4 regions of the Nocardia sp. NPDC055002 genome follow, and region 3 is predicted to be linked to each of the others. Evidence: riboswitches for the same ligand, from Rfam matches in the RefSeq annotation. Region 3 holds a riboswitch; each other region holds the start of a gene.
The links. Region 3 has a riboswitch for S-adenosylmethionine ahead of ACWF99_RS29115 (amino acid ABC transporter permease). Riboswitches for the same ligand answer to the same signal wherever they lie in the genome.
Positions count from the first base shown of each region.

Region 1: linked by a shared signal. The riboswitch ahead of ACWF99_RS21470 (rhodanese-like domain-containing protein) and the one ahead of ACWF99_RS29115 (amino acid ABC transporter permease) in region 3 are both predicted to bind S-adenosylmethionine.
Region 2: linked by a shared signal. The riboswitch ahead of ACWF99_RS13470 (bifunctional o-acetylhomoserine/o-acetylserine sulfhydrylase) and the one ahead of ACWF99_RS29115 (amino acid ABC transporter permease) in region 3 are both predicted to bind S-adenosylmethionine.
Region 4: linked by a shared signal. The riboswitch ahead of ACWF99_RS16475 (aminotransferase class V-fold PLP-dependent enzyme) and the one ahead of ACWF99_RS29115 (amino acid ABC transporter permease) in region 3 are both predicted to bind S-adenosylmethionine.

Region 1 covers NZ_JBSGWE010000005.1:70,710-74,082, reverse strand. Annotated here, with positions in the region: gene ACWF99_RS21475 (O-succinylhomoserine sulfhydrylase) at 1-992, opposite strand, end outside; gene ACWF99_RS21470 (rhodanese-like domain-containing protein) at 1,003-1,419, opposite strand; SAM riboswitch class IV at 1,437-1,556, opposite strand; gene ACWF99_RS21465 (Rv0361 family membrane protein) at 1,602-2,060, opposite strand; gene ACWF99_RS21460 (FAD-dependent oxidoreductase) at 2,251-3,373, shown strand, end outside.
Region 2 covers NZ_JBSGWE010000003.1:249,497-252,869, reverse strand. Annotated here, with positions in the region: gene metX (homoserine O-acetyltransferase MetX) at 1-127, opposite strand, end outside; gene ACWF99_RS13470 (bifunctional o-acetylhomoserine/o-acetylserine sulfhydrylase) at 124-1,440, opposite strand; SAM riboswitch class IV at 1,523-1,633, opposite strand; gene ACWF99_RS13465 (TetR family transcriptional regulator) at 1,698-2,420, opposite strand; gene ACWF99_RS13460 (MFS transporter) at 2,555-3,373, shown strand, end outside.
Region 3 covers NZ_JBSGWE010000009.1:89,040-92,412, reverse strand. Annotated here, with positions in the region: gene ACWF99_RS29120 (amino acid ABC transporter ATP-binding protein) at 1-270, opposite strand, end outside; gene ACWF99_RS29115 (amino acid ABC transporter permease) at 267-1,277, opposite strand; SAM riboswitch class I at 1,388-1,481, opposite strand; gene ACWF99_RS29110 (hypothetical protein) at 1,635-2,480, shown strand; gene ACWF99_RS29105 (glycosyltransferase family 2 protein) at 2,574-3,373, opposite strand, start outside.
Region 4 covers NZ_JBSGWE010000003.1:911,940-915,312, reverse strand. Annotated here, with positions in the region: gene ACWF99_RS16485 (AAA family ATPase) at 1-274, opposite strand, end outside; gene ACWF99_RS16480 (class I SAM-dependent DNA methyltransferase) at 512-1,216, opposite strand; SAM riboswitch class IV at 1,389-1,503, shown strand; gene ACWF99_RS16475 (aminotransferase class V-fold PLP-dependent enzyme) at 1,545-2,861, shown strand; gene ACWF99_RS16470 (Uma2 family endonuclease) at 2,867-3,352, opposite strand.

The DNA.
Region 1 (3,373 bases), on a different contig from region 3:
CGCTTCTTGCCGTCGTCGCCGGTGAGGGCGAAGGTGACCACGGTGCCGCCGCCGGTCATCTGCTCCTTCGCCAGTGCGTGTTGCGGATGTGATTCCAGGAAGGGGTATTTCACCCAGTCGACCGAATTCTTGGTCTCCAGGAACTTCGCCACCTGCAGGGCCGACTCGGTGGAGTGGCGCACGCGCAACGGCATGGTTTCCAGGCCCTTGAGCAAGGTCCAGGCGTTGAAGGGGCTCAGGGCCGGGCCGGTGTGGCGCATCAGGGTTTTGACGGGGCCGTCGATGTAGTCCTGGGCGCCGAGGATGGCGCCGCCGAGGACGCGACCCTGGCCGTCGATGTGTTTGGTGCCGGAGTAGACCACCACGTCGGCGCCGAGTTCGAAGCCGCGCTGGAGCAGGGGGGTGGCGAAGACGTTGTCCAGCACCACCTTCGCGCCCGCGGCGTGGGCGAGCTCGGTGACCTTGCGGACATCGACGAGGGTCTGCATCGGGTTGGCGGGGGTCTCGAAGAACACGGCCTGGGTGGGGACGGACAGGGCCTGCTCCCACTGGTCGAGGTCGTCGCCGTCGACGAAGACGGTTTCGATGCCCCAGCGCGGCAGGATCTCGTTACAGACCACGAAACAGGATCCGAACAGGCTGCGGGCGGCGACGAGACGGTCGCCCGCCTTCAGCAGGGCACCGAGCGCGGTGAACACCGCCGACATGCCGGACGCGGTCGCGAAGGCCGCCTCGGCGCCGTCGAGCAGGCGGATGCGCTCCTCGAACATGGCCACGGTCGGGTTGCCGAAGCGGGAGTAGACGAAATGCTCGACGTCGCCGGTGAACGCGGCCTCGGCGGCCTCGGCGCTCTCATAGACGAAACCCGAGGTCAGATACAGCGCCTCGGAGGTCTCGTCGAAGCCGGAACGGCGCAGGCCGCCACGCACGCCGAGCGTGCCGGGACCGACGCCTTCGGGCAGTGGCTTGTCGAACGAACCACCGGTGATCATGCTTTTCTCCTTATGCCTGACGCCACGGCAGGCCGACAGCGCGCCAACCGGTGCTGCCGCGCTGACCGAACGCGTCGGGACCACCTTCGAAACCGTCGAGCACGTTGTAGGACGGCGCCACGCCCGCCGCCGTCGCCAGGTTCGCCGCATGCGCGGAACGCTGGCCGGAGCGACACAGGAACACCACGGGTGCGTCGTCGGGGCGACCGGCGAGTGCCTTCTCGAGCTGCGCGCCGAACTCGGGATTGCGGGTGCCGGTGCCGTCGACCCATTCGATGAAGTGGGCCGGGCGCTCGATGGAACTGGTGTCGGGAATGCCGATGTGTGCCCACTCACCTTCGGTGCGCACGTCGACCAGCACGGCGCCGGGGTGCTCGGTGAGCAGCTCCCACGCCTTCTCAGGGGTGATGTCGCCGGCGTAAGTCATGTCGATCCTCCTGCGTGAATCCGCTCTTGCCGTGCCGGAAATCCCCGAACACACGGCCAGGTCGTCACCCGGAGCACCCCACCGCGGAGGAGGGTTGCCGACCAGCGAGCCGGGGCTTGACGCTGGCACTCATGACCTTGCGATCTGAGATTGCCTCGGCACCGGTCATCGTGTCAAACGATTCAGAACGAGCACACCAGCCACGCGCTGTCCACGCGGGTCAGTTTCCAGTTGCTCGCCGCCGGGTTGCCGTTGACCACGAGCGCCGCGTCGATTTTGGCGCGGTCACCGTTGACGGTGGCGTTCTCGAAACCCTTGCCGTCGATCGTGACAGTGGATTTCGGGCCACCGAGCTGTTCGCCGAGGCCGGAGGTCTCTTCGCTGAAGCCGGGGCAGGCCACGCCCGTCGGCGGACGGAGGTCGCTGCGCGAGCGCGCGTCGATATAGTTGGTGACGGCGGCCGCGAGACGGTCGGCCTCTGTGACATTTTTCTCAGCGGGTGAGAGCAGTCCACCCGCCACGATGGCGATGAGCACGATGATCGCGATCACCGCGGCCGCGACGAACGGGACGATGGAACGCTTGTCGGTCTGATCCACCACTACGGGCTGGTCATCCGAGCCTGTTTGCTCCTCGTTCATGCTGTAATCCTGACAGACCCGCGCGGGCAGCTACACCGCGCGCCGGGTGGCTGCAACGCCGCAGCTAGAATCGCCTTGATTGCGGTCGGCTGCCGACGTCGATGGCAGCTGCCAGTAAGCGGATGTCCGACTTAGCCTAAGCTAAGTTGACGCCGTCAAATCAGTTCTCGACCAAAGGGTGCGCGTAGAAATGACCGAACAGAGTGCAGCGACTCGCCCACTTCGCATTGCGATCGTGGGTGCGGGACCGGCCGGTATCTACGCCGCCGACGCGTTGATGAAGTCCGATGCCGACGTGAGCATCGACCTCTACGAGCGCATGCCCGCGCCCTTCGGCCTGATCCGCTACGGCGTCGCCCCCGACCACCCCCGCATCAAGGGCATCATCACCGCCCTGCACAAGGTCCTCGACAAAGACCAGGTCCGCCTGCTGGGCAACATCGACTACGGCACCGACATCACCCTCGACGACCTGCGCCAGTTCTACGACGCGGTCATCTTCTCCACCGGCGCCAACGCCGACCGCGCCCTGGCCATCCCCGGCATCGACCTCGACGGCTCCTACGGCGCCGCCGACTTCGTGTCCTGGTACGACGGCCACCCCGACGTCCCCCGCTCCTGGCCCCTCGAGGCCGAGAAGGTCGCCGTCCTCGGCGTCGGCAACGTCGCCCTCGACGTCGCCCGCGTACTCGCCAAGACCGGCGACGAACTGCTGCCGACCGAGATCCCGCCGAACGTCTACGAAGGCCTCAAGGCCAACAAGGCCCTCGAGGTCCATGTGTTCGGTCGTCGTGGCCCCGCGCAGGCCAAGTTCACGCCCCTCGAGCTGCGCGAACTCGACCACTCGCCGACGATCGAGGTCATCGTCAACCCCGAGGACATCGACTACGACGAAGGCTCCGAAGCCGCACGCCGTAACTCCAAGCAGGTCGACATGGTCGCCAACACCCTCGAGCAGTGGGCCATCCGCGACCACGGCGACCGCCCGCACAAGCTGTTCCTGCACTTCTTCGAATCGCCCTCGGAGATCCTCGGTGCCGACGGCAAGGTCGTCGGCCTGAAGACCGAACGCACCCAGCTCGACGGCACCGGCAACGTCAAGGGCACCGGCAACTTCACCGACTGGGACATCCAGGCCGTGTACCGCGCCGTGGGCTACCTCTCGCAGAACGTCACCCAGCTGCCGTTCGACGATCAGGCGGGCACGGTGCCCAACGAGGCCGGCCGCGTGATCGCCGACGACACCGCCGAAGGTGACGCCCGATTCATGCCCGCCACCTACGTGACCGGCTGGATCAAGCGCGGCCCGGTCG
Region 2 (3,373 bases), on a different contig from region 3:
GGACGACGGCGCCGTTCTCCAGCGCCACATCCCCGATGGCGACCACGCCGACGCGCCCGTCCGGCGGTGGCAGCAGGGCCACCCCGGTTCCGGGTCGGGCGATCGGCGATTCGGTGCTCACAGTCACGTCGTCGCCGCCGCGAACCCGGCCCGCAGATCGGCCAGAATGTCGTCGATTCCCTCGATGCCCACCGCGAGCCTGACCAGGCCGGGAGTGACGCCGGCCGCCAGCTGCTCGTCGGGCGTCAACTGCGAGTGCGTGGTCGACGCCGGGTGAATCACGAGTGAACGCACATCACCGATGTTAGCTACATGGCTGTGCAGGCTGAGCGCGTCCACGAACTTCTTGCCCGCATCGACACCGCCGGCCAGCTCGAAGGCCACGATCGCGCCCGCACCCTTGGGTGCCAGCTCCTTGGCTCGCGCGTGCCAGGGCGAGGACTCGAGGCCCGCGTAGAACACCGCGTCGACGCCCGGCTGCTCGGCGACGAACTTCGCGACCGCCTCGGCATTGCTGACATGCCGTTCGACCCGCAGGCTCAGCGTCTCGATGCCCTGGGCGATGAGGAACGCGTTGAACGGCGAGACCGCGGCACCCAGATCGCGCAGCAACTGCACGCGAGCCTTCAGCGCGAACGCGGGCGCGCCCAGATCGGCGAACACCGCACCGTGGTAGCTGGGGTCGGGCTCGGTGAAGCCGGGGAAGCGCGCGTTGCCGTCGGCGTCGCGCACGGTCCAGTCGAAGGTGCCGCCGTCGACGATCACGCCCGCCACGGCCGCACCGTGACCACCCAGGTACTTCGTCGCCGAATGCACGACGATGTCGGCGCCGTGGGCCAGCGGCTGGATCAGGTAGGGGGTCGCGACGGTGTTGTCCACGATCAGTGGAAGGCCGTTCGCGTGCGCGACACCGGCGATACCGGGAATGTCGAACACCGCGCTGCTCGGGTTGGCGATGGTCTCGCCGTAGAACGCCTTGGTGTTCGGCTGGATCGCGGCTTCCCACTGCGCGAGGTCATCGGGATCCTCGACGAACGAGACCGTGATGCCCAGCTTGGGCAGCGAGTAGTGGAAGAGGTTGTAGGTGCCGCCGTAGAGGTGCGGGCTGGACACGATGTGGTCGCCCGCGCTCGCCAGGTTCAGGATCGCGTAGGTCTCCGCGGCCTGGCCCGAGGCCAGCAGCAGCGCCGCGACGCCACCTTCGAGCGCGGCCACGCGCTGCTCCACCGCGTCCTGGGTGGGGTTCATGATCCGGGTGTAGATGTTGCCCGGCTCGGCGAGACCGAACAGCGCGGCGGCGTGATCGGTGTCGCGGAAGGTGTAGGAGGTGGTCTGGTAGATCGGCAGGGCCCGCGCGTTGGTGCTCGCGTCGGGGGCCTGGCCCGCGTGGACCTGCTTGGTCTCGAAGGACCAGTTCTCGGGCAGGGAAGAGTCAGTCATGTCGTGCTCCAAATGGGTGTCAGCCGGGGGATCTCGTCAACTGGGTCGGATCGACTGGCAACAACACATGGGGGCCTCCTGCAGTGCGCGCTTGCTCTCGACTTTCGAGAGCCCGGTCATCACCCGGAGCACCCCACCGCAGCTGGAGGGTTGCCGACCAGCGAGCCGGGGCTTGGCGCTGGTACTCATGACCTTGCCGTCATGTTAACCGGAGATCTCCCGCGGGCGGAAACTTCCCCCGCATTTCCCGCCGAAGATCACTCGTTGGACGGTGTGCCGAAGCCTGGCGTGTCGTCCACCGGTGCGCCGCAGACCTGCCGTAAGCCGTGGTAGGCGCGCAGCACGGCGTCCCGAGTGACCCGGACAGCTACCGCCGGTGACCCGCTCAGCAAGGCTTGTTCGGTGTCGGCGACGGAGAGGTGGCACAGCATCTGCCAGATCCCGGCCACCAGCTTCACCGTGAAGTCGTCCGGTGACGTGCCCATCCGTTGCGCGAGCTCGGTGCACACCGCGACGTTCTTCTTCTCCGCGTATTCCAGCGCGCGGGCGTTGACCGACTGGCTGGTGCGCATGATGCGCTGCATCTGCAGGAATTGGCGGATGAACCGGATGCCGTCCGCGTCCGCCTCGGCCTGGACCACCGTCAGGTAGGCGCCACACAGTGCCTGGAGTTCGTTGCCGGTGTTCGGCTGGGAGCGCAGCGCGACGGCGACGGAGACCCCGAAGTCGTCGATCGGGGCCAGCACGATGTCTTCCTTGAGCGCGAAGTACCGGTTGACGGTGCGCGGGGACACATCGGCACCCGCGGCGATCTGCTCGACCGTCGTCGCGTCGAACCCTTGGCTGTCGCACAGGTCGAGTCCGACCGCCACGATCGCGGCCTTGGTCTGGAGCTTCTTGCGCTCGCGCAGGCCCAGCGGCGCGCCGGCAGCCGGTTCGGTCGTCCGGTCGGCGCTGATCGGAGTGGTCGAGTCCAGCATTCCCTCAGCCTACCGTGTCGGCGGCTCTATCTGTCCAAGTAGGCCAATTGGCGCATTCAGACATTTTTCTCTTGACGCCAATTGTCTTGCAATGCCAGGATTGATCCACGCCAATCGAGCGACGAGGAGTCCTGGTGACCGGCACCGAGATAATGACGAAACATGTTGATCAACAACAGAATTCGATGCGGTGGTGGGCGTTGGTCGTGCTCTCCGCCGCCCAGTTGATGGTGGTGCTCGACGCCACCGTGATCACGATCGCCCTGCCCTATGCCCAGCGCGACCTGGGGATCAGCGACGGCGACAAGCAGTGGGCGCTCACCGCGTACACGCTCATCTTCGGCGGCCTACTGCTGCTCGGCGGACGGATGGCCGACTACCTGGGCCGCCGCCGGATCTTCCTGGTCGGCTTGGTCGGCTTCGCTGCCGCCTCGGCGCTGGCCGGGCTCGCGCAGACCGGGCCGCAGTTGTTCATCGGCCGAGGTCTACAGGGTGCGTTCGCCGCGCTGCTCGCCCCCGCGGCCTTGTCGCTGCTGTCGGTGATCTTCACCGATGTGCAGGAGCGGGCCCGCGCGTTCGCGGTCTTCGCCGGCATCACCGCCGGTGGCATCGCGTTCGGGCTGATCGTCGGCGGCGCGCTCACCGAGTTCGCGTCGTGGCGATGGACGCTGCTGATGAACACGCCGATCGCGCTCATCGCGGTAGCCGGTGCGGTGGCGGTGATCACGCGCGATATCCCGGTGCCGAGAACCGGCGGCTACGACCTGCCCGGCGCCGTCACCGTGACATTCGGCTTGGTGTCGATCGTCTACGGATTCAGTCGCGCCGCCGAACACGGTTGGCTGGCGGGCAGCACGCTCGGCCTGCTCGGGGCGGGCTTCGCGTTGCTCATCGCGTTCGTCTTCATCGAGGCGCGCTCGGCGAATCCGCTGTTGCCACTGCGCATTCCGGGT
Region 3 (3,373 bases):
GCTGCGCTGGGCGCGCACCGCGTGGTCGGGCAGCGAACGCAAGATGTTGCCGCGTTGCCGGTAACCGATCAGCTCACCGTCGATGTGCACGGTGCCCGCGTCCTGCGCTTCCAGATGGTTGAGCACCCGCAGCAGCGTGGACTTGCCGGAGCCGGAGGGCCCGATCACGGCGACCACCTCACCGGCGCGTACCGCCAGATCCACGCCACGCAGTACCTCGGTGCCGCTGTAGGACTTGCGGATTCCGCGCGCCAGCACCGCTGCGGTCATCGGGTTGCTCCTCGGGGTGCGGCCGCACCGGCGGCGATCTCGGTGACCTTGGCGCGGACCCGCTGCCACGGTGTCGGCGGCAGCGCACGCTGCGCGCCCTTGGCGTAGTGCCGTTCGATGTAGTACTGCAGGATCGACAGCGCCGTGGTGAGCGCGATGTACCAGACGGTCGCCACCATCAGCAGCGGAACCACCCGGCCGTTGCGGCCGAAGATCACCTGCACCTGGTAGAACAGCTCGGCGATCGCCATCACCGACACGATCGAGGTGCCCTTGAACAGGCTGATCACCTCATTGGCCGCGTTCGGCAGAATCGAGCGCATCGCCTGCGGCAACACGATCGTGCGGAACTGGCGCCAGCGCGGAATCCCCAGCGCCGCCGCCGCTTCGAGCTGACCGTCGTCGACGGCGAGCAGACCCGCCCGGATCAGTTCGGCCGAATATGCCGCCTGATGCAGGGCCAGCCCGATCACCGCCGCGGTGAAACCGCTGATCACACCATTGACATCGAACTCGTAGAAGCCGGGGCCGAACGGAATGCCCACGGACAGGCGGGGATACAGGTAGGCGATGTTGAACCAGAACAGCAGCTGCACGATCAGCGGGATCGAACGGAAAGCCCAGATATAGGTCCAGGCGATCACCCGCAGCACGGGATTGTTCGACACCCGCCCGATCGCCAGCAGGGTGCCGAACACGAAACCGAGGGCAGTGCCCCACAGGGTGAGCTCGATGGTCACCCGGAGCGCGGCCAGCACCGATTTCGCGGTGAAGTACTGGGCGAAAGTGCCCCAGTCCCACCCCGGATTGGTGATCAGGCCGTGCGCGAACTGGGCCACCAGCAGCAGTGCGATCGCCGCGACGACCCAGCGCCACGGGTGCCACGACCCGGCGATCCGGGGCAGGTCGCCGGCGGGCGCCTTGCCGCCGGATTCCGGATCGGCGGGGAGAGCGTCGCCGGGCGGTGCGGGCGCGGTCTCGGCGCCGGAAACGGCAGACGCGGTCATGGGAATCCTTCGGAAAACAGTGGAACGAGGCACAGTGACCTCCACCCGGCCAGCAACGGGTTCGCGATCTGGCGGCGCTCAGGCCGGACAGGTAGACAGCACGAAAATCTCCTCCATCGAACCCGGCAGAAGCACCCACACCCCGAAACGGGCGGGTTGCTGCGACGTCATCGAGCCAGGTCTCTCGGTCGCTCTGGATGGTTGCGCCCCGGTTTTGTGACCCGAGCTGAATCAGCATGTGGCACATGTGCGGTACCCACAACGGTAGAAATCAGCGTGAGCACAGAGGTTGGAACCGGGCGCGAGCACGGGCACAATTGCCCCGGTTCGGCGTGGTGGGGGACCCGCGGACCGGGGGTGAGCGGCGATCGGTGGGTTCGCTGGGAAATTGCGACGCGCCGAACGGGCGGTTACTTCACCTGTCCGGAATCCCGCATCGCAGGCGGTAGCGTCGGGGTTCTCTGCGTCGATGAGGAGTACGTCGTGATCATGCCGCGTCGTTCCACCGCACTGACCGCCCTGACGGTTTGCGCCGCTGCGTTGCTGTCGGCTGTGCCGTCGGCCGTTGCCGAACCGGCCGTGCCGGTGGCGCCCGCTGTCACTCGGGACGCACCCGGTGTCACGCCCGCCGCGGGGGCGGGGGATCTTCTCGGTGCCTATCAGAGTGTTGTCGAGACGCTGAAGGCGCTGGGTATCCAGCCGTTCCTCTACCCGACGGTGGCGGCGAACTGTAGCGGTGACGGAGCGGGGCTTGTTCCGGCTGTTGCGGGGGCGGTGCCGGGGCCGTGGCCGGCCAACACACTGCCGATACCCGGGCTCGATCTGTCCGCGGTGAAATCCGGGCAGACTCTGTTCACGTTCCTGCCCTATGGGCTTGCGGCCGATACCGCGGCTACGAAGACGTCCGGGATGCAGGTGGCGTGGCTCAATGTGAGTACCGGGCGTGGGGGGATGGCCTCGATGGGGTCGATTGCCGACATTGTGCGGGCGATGGTGCCTGCTGAGGTTCCTGGTGAATTGCGGCCTCTTGCTGAGACGGCTATTCGGGATTTTCTCTTCGCCGCTATTCCTGTGGGGGGTGTGCGGGCTGTGCCTGTGGATACGGGGCGGGGGACTGTGTTGGCTGCTGTTTTCGGTACTACTGACAACGGTGGGCGGTCGTGCTTCTTCTTTCCGACGGTGGGGATCACCGAGGTGGCTTGAGGGTGGTTGCTCGACTCGGTGTCGAGCGGGTGCGCGCCTGCCCTTCACCCGCTCGGCGGCCCTGATGCGCCTGCGCCGTCGCGGAACTGCGGGTCAGGCGTGGTGGGCTATCGGGTCTTCGGGGGTTACCAGGGGGCGCTGTTTCCAGTGCAGGCGGCCGGTGCGGTGGCGGTGGTGGGAGCGGGTCCACAGGCTGAGGTAGTGGGCCACTGACAGGGGGTGGGCCACAGCTGAGGCGAGGTCGGTTCCGGTGGGGGGCTTGCGGGTTTCGATGGTGCGGGCGGTGAGGCGGCTGGTGACGGCGGCCAGGTAGCCGAGCAGGCCCGCGCGGCGGGTTCGGCCTCGGCCGAGGATCGCGGCCAGCGGGGGAATCCAGTAGGCGAGGGCGGCGAGGATTCCGATGGCTGCGCCGGTGTCGCGGCGGCCGCCGTAGGCCGACCACAGCCAGCGGGTGTAGCCGTCGGTGAGTTCGGTGGTGCCGGTATACATTCGGGTGCTCGCGGCGGGGCCCGCGGTCACCAGGGCGGTGCGATGGCCTGCTCGGCGGATGGCGCGGGCCAGGTCCAGGTCCTCGGTGGCGCTGGCCGCCACGGCCGCGTGGCCGCCGCCGGCGCGGTAGGCCGCGGCGTCGACGGCCAGGAACTGGCCGCACGCTACGGCGGTGGACGGGCGCAGGCTGTGGTTGGCGGGGCCGACGGGCAGGGTCGAAGCCCAGGACCAGGCGAGCAGGGGCTGGATCAGGCGCTCGGCGGTCGAACCGGCGTCCTGTCTCGGCCAGGCCGAGACCAGACCTGCTCCGCGCCTGCGTAATTCGGTCACCGCCGCGGCGATCGCGTGGGGGGCCAAGCGTACGTCCGCGTCGATGAACACCAGGGCGGCCGCGTCGGTGCGGG
Region 4 (3,373 bases), on a different contig from region 3:
CCCGCAGCAGCGGCAGCCGGCTGTCGCCGTCGACCGGAATCGGCGTATCCACCTCCGCGCGTAGGGGATTGGCGCGCGTGGGGTTCTGGCGCAGCAGCGCGATCAGCGCATCGGCCAGTTCGGGACTGGCATGCCGGTGGCGGCGCGCGGCCCGGCGCACGAACATTGCGACATCCTGCTCGCGCCCGGCGAGCGCCAACCTAGCCAGGTGGACGAATTCGTCGGGAAGATCGGCGCTCACGTCCGCCGAAGTGGAGCTCAAGGCGTGTGACATGGTCTTCTTCCGATCAACTACGTGGACTATTTTCGCTTCACTCGATCGTACGGCGTCCATCACGGGCAAAGTTCACCCCTTGTGTACCGGTTTGACATCGGACCCCACCCGCAGCGCCACATTGATCTGCCGAGCCCTCAGCGCAGCGATTCCCTTCGTCGGATGCTAGTTCCGCCACGCCCCCTCATGGGCGATTCCCTTCGCTTCGGGCGTGCCTCGAAGCGTGCGGCGCGGCGCCTATGCGGTGCCGAGCGTCCAGACCAGCGCCATGGTGAACGGGTGGCCGCGCAGGTGGGCCCACTTGGGTTTCGCCGCGAGCCAGGCGTCGTCGACCAATGCCTCGGCCGCTTCGGTGAGGACCCAGCCCGCGTCGGTGCCCGCGGTGATGTGCTCGCTCAGCAGGTGCAGGTGGGTGCTGATCGCGATCGGATCGCCCCCAGCGGGGGTGTAGTGCGTCGGCATTCCGGTGACCATCATGAACTGTGGGTGGTAGCTGATCTGGGCGAACGTGGCTCCTGGGACAGCCAGCCGCGCGGCCTCGGTGTAGAACGGGCGCAGGTCCGGCAGGTGTTCGTCGATCAGTGAGGAGATCACGAGATCGTAAGTGCTGCTTGGTAATTCGGTGGCACACACGTCGGCCTTGGTGAGTGTGCGGTGTACACCGCGGGCGCGGGCACGGGCCAGCATGCCCGCGCTCAGATCGACGCCGTCGATCTCGGCGCTACTGCGGCTGCGCAACCACGCGCCGGTTCGCCCCGTCCCGCAACCCAGGTCGACCGCCTGTCGCACTCCCGCCCAATCCGGGCGGCGAAGCCGATCCAGCAGCGCCGCGTCCATCTCGTCCATCACGGTGCGCTCGTAGGTGTCGGCCCAGCCGTCGTAACCGGTGGTGACATCGACGGTGGGGTAGTTGCGCCGGTCGAAATCGGCGAAGGCAGGCATCTCCGGAGTATCACAAGGGAAAGCGCACGTGGACAACCGATTTCCCGCTGCGGCCGCGACGGCCCGGCCGCCGCGCCGAACCGGGAGATCCCGTGGGTGGTCGGGGTCGACTCGGAGCGCGCCGACGATCGGTGGTTGACAGGTCCGGTGGTCGTCTGTCACTCTCGTTGCAGGTCACGAGTACCAGCGTTCAGCCCCGGCTTGCTGGTCGGCAACCCTCCTCCGCGGTGGGGTGCTCCGGGTGACGACCAGGCTGACGTCCGAATTGGGCGCGGCAAGCGCGGGCCACCTCTTCAGGAGCGGGTCCCTGAGCCGACGGGATTTCGTCATGACTGCTGTAATCGACCCCACCTGTGCCATCGCCGCCGTTTCCGGTGCCGACCTGCAGGTTCCGCTCGTTCAGGGCGGTACCAGCTCCTACGCCAACTTCGACTACGCGGCGAGTGCGCCGGCGTTGAAGCAGGTCACCGACCGGATTTCGCAGTTGCTGCCGTTCTACGCCAGCGTGCACCGGGGCGCGGGATACGCCTCGCGGATCTCCACCGAGTGCTACGAGGCTTCGCGTGGGTCCGTTGCCCGGTTCCTCGACGCCGACGACGACCAGGTCGTGGTGTTCACGCGTAACACCACCGATTCGCTGAACCTGCTGGCCGGGTGCGTGCCGGGGGAGACCGTGGTACTCGATATCGAGCACCACGCCAACTTCCTGCCGTGGGCGAAGCACGGTCGTCGCGTCGTGCGGGCCGCCGCCACGGTCGAGGAGACGATTCAGCGTGTCGTCGCCGAGCTGTGCAGCAAGCCTGCCGCGCTGCTGGCGGTGACCGGTGCGTCCAACGTCACCGGTGAGGTGCTGCCGCTGGAACGGCTCGCGACCATCGCCCATCTGTGTGGTGCGCGCATCCTCGTCGACGCCGCTCAGCTGGCTCCGCATCGCCGGATCTCCCTGCGCGAGACCGGGATCGACTACCTCGCCTTCTCCGGGCACAAGCTGTACGCGCCGTTCGGTTCGGGTGTGCTCGTCGGCCGGCGGGACTGGCTGGACGAGGGTGAGCCCTACCTGGCCGGTGGTGGTGCGGTGCGCAATGTCGGTGTGACAGAGGTCGAATGGGCGTGCGCGCCGCAGCGGCACGAAGCCGGCTCGCCGAACGTCCTGGGTGCGGCCGCTATTGCCGCCGCCTGCGATGCGCTCGCCGCCATCGACCCCACCGAACTCGTCGCGCACGAGCGCTTTCTGGCCGACCGGCTGCGTGACGGCCTGTCCGCGATCCCCGGCGTCGACCTGGTCGGTATCTGGTCCGACAGCCCCGACTGTGTGGGCATCGTCGCCTTCACGATCGCCGATGTCGCCCCTGGCAAAGTCGCCGCGTACCTCTCCGCCGAGCATGCCATCGGCGTCCGCGACGGCCGCTTCTGCGCGCACCCCCTCCTCGCGAGCCTCGGCCTCGACGCCGCCCTCCGAGCCAGCATCGGCCTCGGCACCACCGCCGCCGACGTGGACCGCTTGATCAGCGCGGTAGCCACCCTGGTCAGCCACGGTCCCACCTGGAACTATGCCGCCACCGACGGCCACTGGAACCCGACCCCCGAAACCCGTCCCCTCAGCGCCTCTTCCCCCGAAGGCGCCGCCCCCTGCCTGATCGGCTGAACTCGTCACAGGCGAGATTCACCGGACGTCGGCCGTCGAGACCTGCTCTCGGCGGCCGATATTCGTTCCCCGTCGAGGGCGTCCCAGGTGATGGTGACGCCGAGCGGATCAGTGATGGCGATCGCGCGCGCGTATTCCGCTCGCTTGTCCACACAATCGGCGGTAACCGTCGCTGGTGAAACCACTTCGACCACCAGCAGGGTGTCCCCTGCTGTGGGTTTGGTCTTCCACTTGTCGCGGGGGTCTTCGATACAGCGATACACGATGGCGTCGGGGCGGCGGAAATTGAACGGGACCTCCGAGACCAGCATGTCCAGTTCGCCGCCGGCCTTCAGGCAGGGCTGCCCGGTGGCGCGTTTCCGGATCGCTTCCCGCAGGCACTGTTTGATCGCATCGGCGATGGCGATGTGATTCGGCGAAGGTGAGTCGCGATGCACCAGCAGGCCGTCTTTGACCTCGATCACCCGAGCGAGGTCTTCCGGCATCGCCAAATACGTGTCCAGGTCGATACC